DNA from 2 places in the Planctobacterium sp. AWM4_229 genome. Region 2 is predicted to be linked to the other one. Evidence: predicted binding sites of a transcription regulator. Region 2 holds the regulator's gene; the other holds the start of a gene.
The links. Region 2 encodes FliA, which starts transcription of late flagellar genes. Its sites were predicted from a motif close to CTAAAGNTNNNNNNNNNNNNGCCGATA; they were not measured.

Region 1: a site for FliA is predicted at 3,531-3,557, ahead of ACXAGP_RS06510 (flagellin N-terminal helical domain-containing protein). Genes of this name have one in related genera too.

Annotation. Positions count from the first base shown of each region.
Region 1 covers NZ_JBSWWX010000003.1:51,250-58,237, reverse strand. Annotated here, with positions in the region: gene ACXAGP_RS06535 (hypothetical protein) at 1-28, opposite strand, end outside; gene ACXAGP_RS06530 (DUF1330 domain-containing protein) at 97-435, opposite strand; gene ACXAGP_RS06525 (GNAT family N-acetyltransferase) at 513-989, opposite strand; gene ACXAGP_RS06520 (pyridoxine/pyridoxamine 5'-phosphate oxidase) at 1,002-1,580, opposite strand; gene ACXAGP_RS06515 (PhzF family phenazine biosynthesis protein) at 1,696-2,487, shown strand; gene ACXAGP_RS06510 (flagellin N-terminal helical domain-containing protein) at 2,494-3,318, opposite strand; gene ACXAGP_RS06505 (hypothetical protein) at 3,611-4,474, opposite strand; gene ACXAGP_RS06500 (DUF350 domain-containing protein) at 4,488-4,718, opposite strand; gene ligA (NAD-dependent DNA ligase LigA) at 4,794-6,830, opposite strand; gene zipA (cell division protein ZipA) at 6,908-6,988, opposite strand, start outside.
Region 2 covers NZ_JBSWWX010000005.1:72,248-79,235, forward strand. Annotated here, with positions in the region: gene flhF (flagellar biosynthesis protein FlhF) at 1-1,362, shown strand, start outside; gene ACXAGP_RS12020 (MinD/ParA family protein) at 1,359-2,225, shown strand; gene ACXAGP_RS12025 (RNA polymerase sigma factor FliA) at 2,222-2,947, shown strand; gene cheY (chemotaxis response regulator CheY) at 2,991-3,374, shown strand; gene ACXAGP_RS12035 (protein phosphatase CheZ) at 3,409-4,167, shown strand; gene ACXAGP_RS12040 (chemotaxis protein CheA) at 4,182-6,437, shown strand; gene ACXAGP_RS12045 (protein-glutamate methylesterase/protein-glutamine glutaminase) at 6,468-6,988, shown strand, end outside.

The DNA.
Region 1 (6,988 bases), on a different contig from region 2:
GGTCAATACCGTCCCACGTTTTGGCCATAATTGCCCTCCTGAACTGCTGAGTGGCAAAGGTCATTATCTATTAATAACGGCCAGTTTGGTACTTTCTTAACCCGCCAACGAATTCTGCGATGTTTTTAGAGCCGAAGATGGTTCTGCATACTGATACGCTTCTGTCAGAACCGCCGAACCTACGGTGGTATCCACACGCAGATGGATTATGTCTTGGTACTGTACTGAAGTGTACCAGGCTTTGGCGATGGCTTTACTGGCAAAACGAATGACTATGCTCACCTGTGGTGGCGTGCCTTCAAGAGGTTCACTATCATAATCTGCCACCAATACCTCACCGTTAAAGGACTCCAAGGTTGGCCTGACCAACTCCAGATAACGTTGATAATTGAGTTGATCTACTATGTTATAGGTTGCGATGATATAACCTGCCATCCTTTGCACTCTCAATTGTGGTTTAGATTCAACTAAAGCTAGATTAGTCAGGTAAATAAATCAACCTAAAATTAATTTTATTTAGACTCTTTTTGATAGACTCCCGGATTGTGGATCTCCATGTAAGTCTCGGGTTTCTGCAATGCCTTAAAGCCGAACTTTTCATACAGGCCACGGGCGTCTGTAGAAGTCAAGGTAATACGTCGCAAGCCCTGCAGGTGAGGATGAGCCAAGGTAAAGCGCATTAACTCTCTGGAGATACCATTACCTCGGTATTCTGGTACCACAAACACGTCTTTAATATTGGCGTAAGTTGCATAGTCGGTGATCACCCTGACAAACCCCACTTGTTGTTTACCCAAATAGGCACCAATGCACAAAGAGTTTTCTAACGACACCACCACCCTTTCTAACGAAATTCCTTTAGCCCAATAAGTGTGTTGGCTTAAAAAGCGATGGATAAGCTCCACGTCCAATATCTGTTTGTCGTCACTTAATTCAAGCTTTTGCGCTGTGGCTTGTTCGGGTTCTTGCACATCCGGCACAGTATTCATAGTTACTCTCTTTCAGGGTTGTAAAACTTGGCATTGCCATTGGCCAGACAGTTTTGTGAAGTTGTGCCTTAAATGCAAGCGCGAATCCTCAAATTTCAACAGTTCGATTCGCTTGGGCTCAACGCAGTATCCTCCCCAACTTTTTGGCCTTGGGATTGATTTACCTTGCTGTAGTGCTTGAGCGGCGAGAAATTGCTGTTTAACAGCATCTACAGAATCCGCTAGTTCGCTTTGCTGAAAAGTACTGGAGATGATTTGTGCGCTGTGATTACGGCTTTGCCAATATTGCTCCGCTAAGGCATCACTGATTTTTGTGGCCGTTCCCTGTATTCTGATCTGATAGCCCACCGGCTCCCACCAAGCGGTGAGTGCCACTTTGTCACATTCGATTATCGCCCTTCCTTTTTCCGACTGATAACCGCTACAAATGGTAAATCCTTGGGAGTTAACCTGTTTTAAATCCACGAAGCGCGCATCGGGAAAACCTTCAGAATCTATCGTGGAAATACAAATGGCACTTTTTTGTTTGAGAAGAGGATGTTGTCTGGCTTGCTGCCAGATTTCAGCCACCATGGCAATTGGATCGCTCATTAGCATTTGCCCTCCTTGTACTGTATTTGAAGACCAGGAACGTTACACTAAATATCTGTTTTAGTTTGCGAAAATTTGTAATATTTAACGAATACCAATACCTCGGAGCGACTTGATGAGCCAAAGCATACATATCGTCGATGCCTTTACGGAACAACTGTTTGCCGGTAATCCCGCGGCAGTGGTGATCCGCAATGAATGGTATAGCGATGAGCTAATGCAAAAAATCGCCAGTGAAAACAATCTAGCAGAAACCGCCTTTTTGGTGCAACACAATGAAGCAGAGTATGCGATACGCTGGTTCTCTCCTTTAACTGAAATCGACTTTTGTGGTCATGCCACCCTTGCAGCAAGCTCAGTGATTTTCGATGCAAAACCAACACTGAACAGCTTGCGAATCAAAACCAGCAGTGTCGGCGACTTGGTTATTGAGAAAAAACCAGATGGCAAAATTAGCATGACCTTCCCGATTCGGACTCTTGAAGCACCAGAAGCCATACCACAAACTCTACTACAAGCACTTCCTGAGCCCCCCGTTAAAATACTGCGCAGTGTGCAGGCCTGGCACGCCATTTATGACAATGAACAAGCCATCTATAAGTGCCAACCTGATTTAGAACAAGTCAAACAATTAGCACCGTTAGATTTAGTGATTTCGGCGCCTGCAAAAAACTATGACTTTGTTTCCCGTTATTTCTGGCCAGCCAATGGTGGCGACGAGGACCCGGTAACCGGCTCGATTCACGCCAGTCTGGCGCCATGGTGGGCGGAACAGCTGGGCAAAAGCAAACTCGTAGCCCATCAAGCTTCACAACGCGGTGGCACGCTGTATTGTGAGGTGAAAGAAAACAATGTGATAGTTTCAGGCTACACCAGAAAGTATCTGATGGGAGAAATCACGCTGTAGCGGTAATTACAATAGCAAAGATAACGCAGTTTGAGGCGCACTATTGGCCTGCCCGAGCACAGCGATGGTAGCTTGTTGAATAATTTGATTACGGGTTAATTCAGAGGCTTCAGAGGCGTAATCGGCATCCTGTATTCGACTCATGGAAGAAGCAAGGTTTGCGGAAACTTCGGTGAGATTGCGTATGGTAGATTGAAAACGATTAGTAAGTGCACCTAACTTTGCCCGTTCTGTGCCGATTGCAGAAACGGCACCATCTATTGCCGCAAGGGCGGAAGAAGCACCACCGAAGGTGGTAACATCTACATTGCCAACACCAATACCGGAAGGGCCAAATCCACCAGTACGTGAAAGGTTAATAGATATGGATTGCCCCGCAAACGCCCCAATCTGAAAAGCCGCCGAATAATCACCAGACAATACCGCATTGCCAGCAAAGTTGGTATCCGACACCACCCGACTCATTTCTGACGTCAACGCAGTAATCTCTTGCTGTATGGCGGTGCGCTCTGCAGAACCGTTAATTCCGCTTTGAGATTGGATAGCTAACTGCCTGATGCGCTGCAGAGAATCGGTGACTTCTTTTAGTGAACCTTCTGCAACTTCGGTCATAGAGATTGCGTCATTAGCGTTGCGCACACTTTGCTGCAGGCCATCACGTTGAGCCTCAAACTTAGTGATCACCTGTAATCCTGCGGCATCATCCGCAGCTCTATTTATACGCAAGCCCGATGACAGCCTTTCGTAAGAAACATCCAATGCAGAACCCGCATCAAACAGGGTGTTTCGAGCAATCAAGGCTGACACGTTCGTATTCACGAACAAGGTCACATTGGTCTCCTGTTAACCAATTGCATGTTTCCGGGCTTACAACAGACGCAACTTACCACACAGTTGCTGACGCAATATACAACAGCGCCGAAGGCGCAACTTACTACTTAGCCGCAGGCGCAAACCGCAGAAAATTATTTAAAGAATCGTTGCTCGTCCTCACAACGGGCAAAGATATAAAGTGGAGAAAACACTACCTTCCTCATCCAGTGTATCGGCAGGTAATATTAGGTATTTAGATACATACGAAAAATAACAGTAAGTCAGAAGTAATTGACGCGAAAAACAGAATTTAATATGAAGGAAAAGGGCGGATAAGTTCGCTTTCAGGGTAACGATAAAAAGTCGACATCTTTCGCCAGTGTTGACCTGTGTATTCAGTAATATTTTGCTTATCAGTGTTAACCCAAAAAGTATCGCGATTGAACATAAACTCAGGTACATAATCTGTATTTAAGGAAGCAAGTGGATAGTGTCGCCAAGATAAGCCAACTCGTTTAGATGTCGCTTCCAAAATATAATCTTGCCCTTCAATGGTCGCGACCACCCAAGCATGCCCGCCTTGAGGCACATGACCGACAACAACTTTTGCGTCCACACCTTCTGAAATAAGCCAGTCGGCGAGCACAATGGCGTGATCTTCACAATCACCGCGCAAATTGATAAATGCTTCGGCCGAGTTTTGCCAAACTTCAGTCTTCCCATATTGCCGAGAATCCAGCTGATAGATTTTTCGCTGAGCGATGGCATATAGAGGTAACGCCAGGTTATCCACTGAAAAAGGATGAATCCCCAACAGGAAGCTATTGACGAAATACTGACGACCATCAGTCCCTTCTTCCGAAATAGTACCGGGAATAAAGTCTCCGCGACCAAAGTCATTGTTTACCCATTCGCCTTCCCAGTAATAGGCCCAGTGGCTCGCTTTCCGAGACGCCCGGATTTGCATTTCGGTCTGAGTTAGCTGCGCTCCATCAGCTGCAAAGACAACATAACCATCTTGGTGTTCCTTTACCAACTGGAGAAGAGAAGACGCCGCTTCCATTCTCTTTTGAAGAGGGTTATCTATTTCTTTTTTTTCAGCATCCAGAATAATAGCAATGAAAGCTGCCACTAAAAAAACCAGTAGTTGCAGGGAATCTCCAGGCTTAATCATGGCTGTTTCGGCACTATGATTTAAAGCCAAAGCTTATGATTAAGGCCACGAAAATCATAATTGAAGAAGCGAAAATAGCGACAGACAAGTTATTGTTCTTTAATTCCTCCTGAATATTGACGTTTTTAAGCAATTTACTATCAATGATTAGTAAAGCCACAACGGCAATAAACAAGGTAATGATGGTGTAACACACATTTAATGCAAGATTGATTAAGCTTGCACTGATAAAGTTCCATTCCATAATATTCACTCTTATCGAAATTAATACCTGAGAAAAAGATAACCTTTTTCCGTCATTGTCATATAACGTTGCGGCTTATTCAGCGCTATGCTTTGCAAATAATGCCAACATGTCTTCTTCTGTCATCACTGCTACCCCTAAATCCTGCGCTTTAGTGAGCTTTGAGCCGGCTTTGTCACCAGCAATTAAATAATCGGTTTTGGCACTGACACTGCCAGATACCTTTGCTCCCAGGTTTTGCAGCACTGCTTTGGCTTCATTTCTGCCCATCGCGGTTAATGTGCCCGTGAGCACAAAGGTTTTATTCACCAGAGGTTGGGCATCTTGAGACTTTTCTTCAATCTCTGGCCACTTAACACCAAGCTCCCGCAACTCGCTGATCACCGCTTGATTATGTTCCTCTTTGAAAAAGTGCAATACATGAGATGCAACAACTTCACCGACGTCATTTACTTCCACCAGCTGCTCCATTGTTGCTTGCATAATGGCTTCAATGGTTTTGAAATGATTCGCCAAATTCGCAGCGGTCGCTTCCCCCACTTCCCGGATCCCTAAAGCATAGAGAAAACGGGGTAAGCTCGTTTGTTTGGATTTTTCCAAGGCGTTGATGATGTTATTGGCAGATTTCTCGCCCATTCGCTCCATGGAGGATAATGTGATCACTTCCAGGCGGAAGAAGTCAGCGGGAGTATTTACCGCCCCCATATCCACTAGTTGCTCTACTAATTTATCGCCTAATCCATCCACATCCAGTGCTTTGCGCGAGGCAAAGTGCTTGAGGGACTCTTTTAATTGCGCCGGACAAATCAAGCCACCGGTGCAGCGCAGTACCGCCTCCTCATCCAATCGCTCTACATGGGAGTCGCATTCCGGACAGGTTAACGGAAACACCACTTCTTTAGCGTCTTGCGGGCGGTGCTCCTGAACCACGGAGACGATTTGTGGGATCACATCCCCAGCGCGACGGATAATTACTGTATCCCCCACTTTTACCTGCAGGCGATTTATTTCATCTTGATTGTGCAGCGTTGCATTAGATACGGTTACACCGCCAACAAAAACAGGTTCAAGCCTGGCCACAGGTGTGATAGCGCCGGTTCGTCCCACCTGAAATTCCACGTCTAGCAATTTGGTCATTTCTTCCTGGGCGGGGAATTTGTGGGCAATCGCCCAGCGTGGCGCTTTCGCCACAAAGCCCAACTCTTGTTGTAGCGCGATATCGTTAACTTTAAACACCACACCATCTATCTCATAGGGCAACGTGGCTCGTTTTTGCGCCAAAGCTTGATAGTACTCAAGACAGCCTTTGGCACCGGATGCCACACTCACCTCAGGGCTCAGCGGCAGCCCCCATTGAGATAATTGCTTGAGACGCCCTGCATGCTCACCCGCCAATGGCTGACGCTCGCCTTCGACGATCCCCACTGAGTAGGCGTAAAACATCAATGGTCTTGCGGCAGTAATTCGAGAGTCTAGCTGGCGTAAGCTACCTGCGGCGGCATTACGCGGATTGGCAAAGACCTTTTTATCATTGTCTTTTTGGGCTTTGTTCAGTGCCGCAAATCCTGTCAGCGACATAAACACCTCACCACGCACTTCCATTCTTGCTGGGAAATCTTCACCGCGCAAACTCAAGGGCACATTTTTGATGGTTCGCACATTGGATGTGATGTCTTCTCCTACACGACCGTCCCCTCGGGTGGCAGCTCTGACAAACTTGCCATCTTCATACAAGATACTTACCGCTAAACCATCCAATTTCGGTTCACAGCTGTAATCAATGCTGATGTCACGCTTGAGTCTGTCCTTCAAGCGCTTCTCGAAGGCAAATAATTCTTCTTCATTAAAGGCATTGTCCAGAGAGAGCATCGGTAACTCATGGGTCACCTGGGTAAAAGCCTCTAGCGGTGCGCCCCCTACTTTTTGCGATGGCGAATCAGACGATAACCAGTCTGGATGTTGTGCTTCAATTTCCTGCAAGCGACGCATTAAACGATCATATTCAGCGTCGGGGACGGTGGGCATATCCAGCACGTAATATTGGTAATTGTATTCGTTAAGCTGCGTTTTAAGGCTTTGCAGTTCATTAAAAAGACTGTCGTTACCAGACATATTCGGGGCTTACCTTGTCATCATGTAATTTATAGGGAAAAGAGGCAGCATTGCGCTGCCTTTAAAACTTTATAAGTTTAGGCGCGGCGGATCATCCGGCGACGCTCAAATTCTCTGATTTTCTCAACATATTGTTGCAGACTTTGTTTGGTTAATAC
Region 2 (6,988 bases):
GCAAAAACCATGCATGAGGCTTTAAACGAGGTTAAAGCTGAATTGGGCGGTGATGCCGTAATCATGTCAAATAAAAAAGTGGCAGATGGCGTAGAAATAGTTGCCGCTTATGACAACGAACCCGTTAAAAAGCCCGCAGAAAAGTTTGATGCTGCGATAGCTATACCATCCCTGAAAAAGCCCACGGGTAACGGTACACCAACGTTGAGTGAAGTTATTGGGGATTCTGGCGCTGATAGCCTGAAAGAATTGCTGGAAAAGCAAGGTGCAGGCAACTTTTCAGCAGAGACAGAGTCAACAACCTATTCCAAAAAGGGTGCTCAAAGTAATGTGGAGAAAGCGCCTGCTATAGCCAGTGCCTCTAAAACGGCACCTGAGCCGGAAGTACAAACCACAGTCGCAAAACCTGCTGCATCAGCTGGACTACAAAACGGTGACAAGGCTATTCAATCCATTCAGGAAGAGTTGCGCTCATTGAGAAATGTGCTGCAGTTTCAGGTAGGAGGCTTATTGAAGCAAGAGCAACGCAGAGGGCACCCACTTCAATCCTATTTAGTTGATCGACTTGAAGCCATGGGGGTTTGTTCCGAGCTTGCTGAAGACGTCGTATCTTATGCGCCTGAGAGTGCCAATGAGCGAGAAGCCTGGTTATTCATTCTAAAACTTTTGGCTAATAGACTTAAGACCACCCGTAACGATATTCTGACTCAAAGTGGTGTGATGGCCTTCTTGGGACCAACTGGTACGGGAAAAACCACAACGATTGCAAAATTAGCGGCGCAGTATGCTAAACGTTATGGTGCCGACCAGGTAGCATTAGTGACTATTGATAGTTATCGAATTGCTGCATTTGAGCAACTAGCGACTTACGGTAAAATAATTGGCTGCTCGGTTAAAAAAGCGGCAAACGCGCAAGAGTTGTCAGACGTTTTATACCAATTTAGGAATAAAAGGTTAGTATTGATTGATACCGCCGGATTTGGACAAAGAGATACGCGATTAATCAAACAGTTAGATACCTTAAACGAAACATCTTGTGCTAATATCAAAATGTACATGGTGTTGCAGGCAAATACTCAAAGACATGTTATGGAACATACTTTGCGTATTTATAATAAAATGCCGGTTCAAGGTTGTATCTTTACCAAAATTGATGAATGCTTCTCTTTAGGTGAAGCGATAAGCGTCGCGATACAAGAAAGATTACCGGTGGCCTATTTGACCGATGGACAAAAGGTTCCAGAAGATATAAAAATAGCGGATGCGAAGTATATAGTTTCTTTAGCTGCAAAGCTTTATAAGAAATACGATTTACCGCATACTGCGAAGAAGAAAACAGTTCATTCAGCAGTGGCAGTATGATTGAAGACCAGGCGAGTAGTTTAAGAAAAATGAGCCGAAATAATTTAACAAAAGTAATTGCTGTTACCGGTGGTAAAGGGGGTGTTGGTAAAACCAATGTAACCTTAAATACGGCGATTGCCATGGCCAAATTAGGTAAAAAGGTCTTGGTGCTGGACGCGGACTTAGGCTTGGCGAATGTCGATGTCATGCTAGGACTGCGGGTGGGTAAAAACATTTCTCACGTGCTTGCTGGAGAATGTAGCCTTGAAGATATTCTTATCGAAGGCCCCCACGGCATATTGATCGCTCCGGCCACATCCGGTACTAAAAATATGGCGGAACTGTCACCGACAGAGCACGCTGGTCTTATCCGAGCTTTTAGTGAACTTAAGATTCCCCTTGACGTTTTGTTAGTGGATACCGCGGCTGGCATCTCTGATATGGTGCTTAGCTTCTGCAGAGCATCGCAGGACGTTATGTTGGTGGTGTGTAACGAACCTACCTCACTAACCGACGCTTATGCCCTCATGAAAATACTCAACCGCGACCACGGTGTATTTAAATTCAAAGTGGTTTCTAATATGGTACGCAGTCCTCGAGAGGGACAAGAGTTATTTGCAAAACTGTCGAAAGTCACCAATAGATTTCTTGATGTCGCTTTGGAGTTGGTGGCAACCGTACCTTACGATGAGAATATTCGCAAAGCCGTACGCAAGCAAAAAGCCATTGTTGACGTATTCCCCGGCTCACCTGCTGCGCTGGCCATCACTCAATTAGCCAAACAAGCGCTTGGGTGGCCGATACCCGCTCAACCCGGTGGCCATCTGGAATTCTTTATTGAACAACTAGTGAATAGACAGGCAGCGAGTATCCAAGGGTGAACAGTAAAGCAAACGCTTACAAACAACACGATGATAAAAGGCTGCTGGTAGAAAAGCACGCCCCACTTGTAAAGCGTATTGCACACCATCTTATGGCCCGCCTACCAGCCAGTGTCTTGGTGGAAGATCTTATTCAGGCAGGCATGATTGGTTTGCTGGAGGCTTCCCGTAATTTTGATGGCAGCAAAGGCGCTAGTTTTGAAACTTTTGCGGGTATCCGAATTCGCGGTGCGATGCTAGATGAGATCCGCAAAGGTGACTGGACTCCGCGCTCCGTGCACAAAAATGGTAGAGCCATCGCTGAGGCGATTTCTGAGGTGGAGCGGGAAACCGGTGGCGATGCGAAAGATGTCGATGTCGCTGAAAAAATGCAAGTTTCTCTGGCTGATTATCACCAAATGTTATCAGAGGTAAATGCTGGAAAAATCATTGGTATCGAAGATTTAGGCGTTACTGAGGATGTCCTGACGACGGACAAAAATAAGGGGGAAAACACCCCTTTTGATGACTTGATGGAAGGGTCTTTTCAAAAAGCGTTAGCCAATGCAATAACGACTTTACCGGAACGAGAGGCAATTGTATTGTCTCTGTACTATGATGAAGAACTGAATCTAAGAGAAATTGGCGAAGTACTGGATGTAAGCGAATCCAGGGTGAGTCAAATTCATAGTCAGGCTATGCTAAGATTAAAGTCCAGAATGCAGGCATGGCAAGCTGGATAGCGTATAATAATAAAATTTGATCGAATCCTCACTGGAGGCAGTTTTGGATAAAAACATGAAAATTCTCGTTGTTGATGACTTTTCTACAATGAGACGAATAATCAAAAACTTGTTGAAAGACCTTGGTTTTACCAACGTTCAGGAAGCTGATGACGGTAGTACCGCTCTACCGATGTTACAACAAGGTGATTTTGATTTTGTAGTAACTGACTGGAATATGCCAGGCATGCAAGGTATTGATTTGCTTCGCGCAATCAGAGCCGACGACAAGCTTAAGCACACCCCAGTGTTGATGGTTACTGCTGAAGCCAAAAAAGAACAGATAGTCGCGGCTGCGCAAGCCGGTGTAAATGGTTACGTAGTTAAACCTTTTACCGCCGCCACACTGAAAGAAAAGCTCGACAAAATTTTTGAGCGTCTTGGTTAGTTCAGGACAGTCCTGATAGTTAAAAGGAGCTGAAATGACTAATGATAAGAGCTCTCCCATATCTCTTGAGGATGCCAAACAACTTGTGGCGTTCCTGGAGCAAGGGGACAATGAAGCGGCAAGAGCACTACTAGAAGCCAGTAAAATACAGGATTCTATGGAGTTGTTTGCCGAAGTCGGGAAGCTAACCAGACAACTTCATGATTCATTGAACACCTTCAATATTGATTCGAGGATTGTGGATCTTGCTAATGAAGATATTCCCGATGCACAGACTCGCCTGAATTATGTGATCGAAACCACTGAGCAAGCGGCCAATCGCACGATGGATGCCGTTGAGTCCAGTATGCCAATCGCAGAAAAAATTAATAGCAGTATTGGTCACATCCTCCCTGAGTGGAAAAAGTTGATGACACGTCAACTTGAATTAGGGGAATTTAAGTCTCTATGTCACGAACTTGACAGTTTTTTGGAACAAGCCAGTAAAGATTCTTCGCAATTGAACGATTTATTAACTGAGGTTCTAATGGCGCAGGGCTATCAGGATCTAACAGGCCAGGTGATACGTAGAGTAATTCAACTGGTTAAAGAAGTTGAAGATAGCTTGGTTAACATGCTTACTGTGTTCGGTGAACCAGAATCTGAATTGAAAAAGGTTGTGGACGAAACCAGCAAACCCAAAAAAGTGGGAGCCAGTGAAGCAGAAGGGCCAATCATTGATGCCGAAAACAGAGACGATGTTGTCCAGGGACAAGATGACGTTGATGATTTGCTTTCAAGCTTAGGTTTTTAATGTGGAGTTAATGCATGTCGTTTGATGTTGACGAGGATATACTTCAGGACTTCCTGGTGGAAGCCGGAGAAATTCTGGAACAATTACAAGAGCAACTCGTTGATCTGGAAAATAATCCTGAAGATTCTGACTTGCTTAATGCAATTTTCAGGGGCTATCACACGGTTAAAGGCGGTGCCGGGTTCCTGTCATTAACCGAGCTTGTTGACATCTGTCACGGTGCTGAAAACGTATTTGATATGATGCGTAACGGCCAACGTAGCTTAACCCCAGAACTCATGGACGTCATATTACAAGCCACTGATGTGGTTGTAGAGATGTTTGAGCTGGTTAAGGCGCGAGAGCCATTACAAGCTGCTGATCAGGCTTTATTGGATACCTTACACCGTTTAAGTCAGCCCGAAACCGCTGATGAAGCGCCAGCAAACGCCACCTTAGCATCGGCACCAGAAGAAGCCGCTCCAGAACCTGCACCTGCTCCGGCCGCATCTGATGACGATGATGACGAATTCTTTGACTTTGATGCCGATAGTATTACCTCGTCAGATGATGGCGGAATCGATGAAATTTCCGAAGACGAATTTGAGCAACTTCTCGATGAGTTGCATGGTTCAGGAGGCGCTCCCGGTAAGGCAGAAAGCGCTCCTGCGCCGTCAGCCCCAGCAGCATCCTCTGCGGGTGGTGACGAAGATATCACCGATGAGGAATTTGAAGCTCTGCTGGATCAGTTACACGGCAAGGGTAAATTTGCAGGAGAAGCAGATGCAGCACCAGCTCCTGCGCCAGCACCTGCACCTGCTCCCTCGGCCGCGGCAACAGGTGACGACGAAGATATCACTGATGAAGAGTTTGAGGCGCTTCTAGATCAATTACACGGTTCAGGTCAAGGACCGGGCAAAGCCGCCACAGCAGAACCTGCCCCGGCACCCAAAGCAGCCCCAGCCCCGGCACCTAAGGCTGCACCAGCCCCTGCACCTAAAGCGGCGCCAGCCCCCGCGCCAAAGGCGGCACCTGCTCCGGCACCCAAAGCAGCGCCTGCGTCTGCTAAAGCTGAACCCAAAAAAGATGACAAAAAAGCGGCGGCTGCAGCGCCACCTGCCGAAACCACAGTACGCGTAGATACCAAGCGACTTGACCAGATCATGAATATGGTGGGTGAATTAGTATTGGTACGTAATCGCTTGTTGAGTTTGGGAATAAACCTGAATGACGAAAACATGTCCAAGGCGATTGCTAATCTGGATGTGGTAACAGGTGATTTGCAAGGTGCGGTGATGAAAACCCGCATGCAACCTATTAAAAAGGTATTTGGGCGCTTTCCTCGCGTAGTGCGTGATTTAGCACGAAGCTTGAAAAAAGACATTGCGCTCGAGCTTAAAGGTGAAGAGACTGATCTCGATAAAAACCTTGTAGAGGCTTTGGCAGATCCTCTTGTTCACTTGGTGAGAAACTCGGTGGATCATGGTATTGAGATGCCGGACGATCGTGTTGCCGCGGGTAAACCAGCCAAGGGAACGGTAACACTTGCTGCTTCGCAAGAAGGTGATCATATCCTGCTGACCATCGATGATGATGGTAAAGGTATGGATGCTGAAAAGCTGAAAGAAATCGCCATCAGTCGTGGTGTATTGGATGCTGATGCGGCAGCAAGAATGTCGGACGTCGAAGCCTTTAATTTGATATTTGCTCCTGGCTTTTCCACCAAAACCGAGATCTCGGATATTTCAGGTCGCGGGGTTGGTATGGACGTGGTGAAAACCAAGATCAACCAACTGAATGGTTCAGTGAGTATTGACTCTGAACTGGGCAAAGGCACAAGGCTGGAAATTAAAGTTCCTTTAACCTTAGCCATCTTACCCACTTTAATGATAATCGTTGGCGGCCAAACATTTGCCCTTCCGCTTTCATCGGTAAACGAAATCATTAACATGGATTTGAGCAAGACCAATACAGTCGACGGTCAGCTTACTATGATCGTGCGTTCTAAGGCGATTCCACTGTTTTATTTGAGAGAGTGGTTAAGGCGCATACCGGGCGAGATTGATAAAGCGTCTGGTCATGTCGTTGTTGTACAGATTGGTACTCAGCAAGTGGGATTTGTAGTGGATTCCCTTATTGGGCAGGAAGAAGTGGTGATTAAACCACTCGATGCGCTGTTACAGGGTACGCCCGGTATGGCAGGAGCAACAATTACCAGTGACGGCGGTATTGCGTTGATTTTAGATATTCCTAGTCTGTTAAAGCGCTATGCCAAAAAAGCACTGAAATAGGTAATCGAATAAAAACAATGAATATCCGAAATGCCATATAAAGTCCTGGTTGTTGATGATTCCACTTTTTTTCGACGGCGTGTTGCGGAAATACTAAATCAATCCCCGGACCTTGAAGTTGTCGGGGATGCTCGCAACGGCAAAGAGGCGATTGAGGCTGTCAAACGCTTCAACCCCGATGTTGTTACCATGGATATTGAAATGCCAGTGATGGATGGCATCAGTGCTGTGAAAGAGATCATGCGCAGCAATCCTGTCCCTGTCATCATGTTTTCCTCGTTAACCTATGAAGGCGCACAAGCAACTTTAGATGCTCTTGATGCTGGAGCGATGGACTTCTTGCCCAAGCGCTTTGAAGATATCGCACGAGATCGGAAAGAAGCTGTAGAACTGTTGCAGCAGAGGGTCAAGACATTAGGGGCCAGAAAAATAGGGTTGCGTTCTTATCGGAGCAATCCGATTTCTACTAACGCTTCGAGCACAACTGCGCCTACTTTTTTACGACAAAAAAGGGAGACTTCTGGAACCAATCTAAGAGAGTCGGCAGCTCC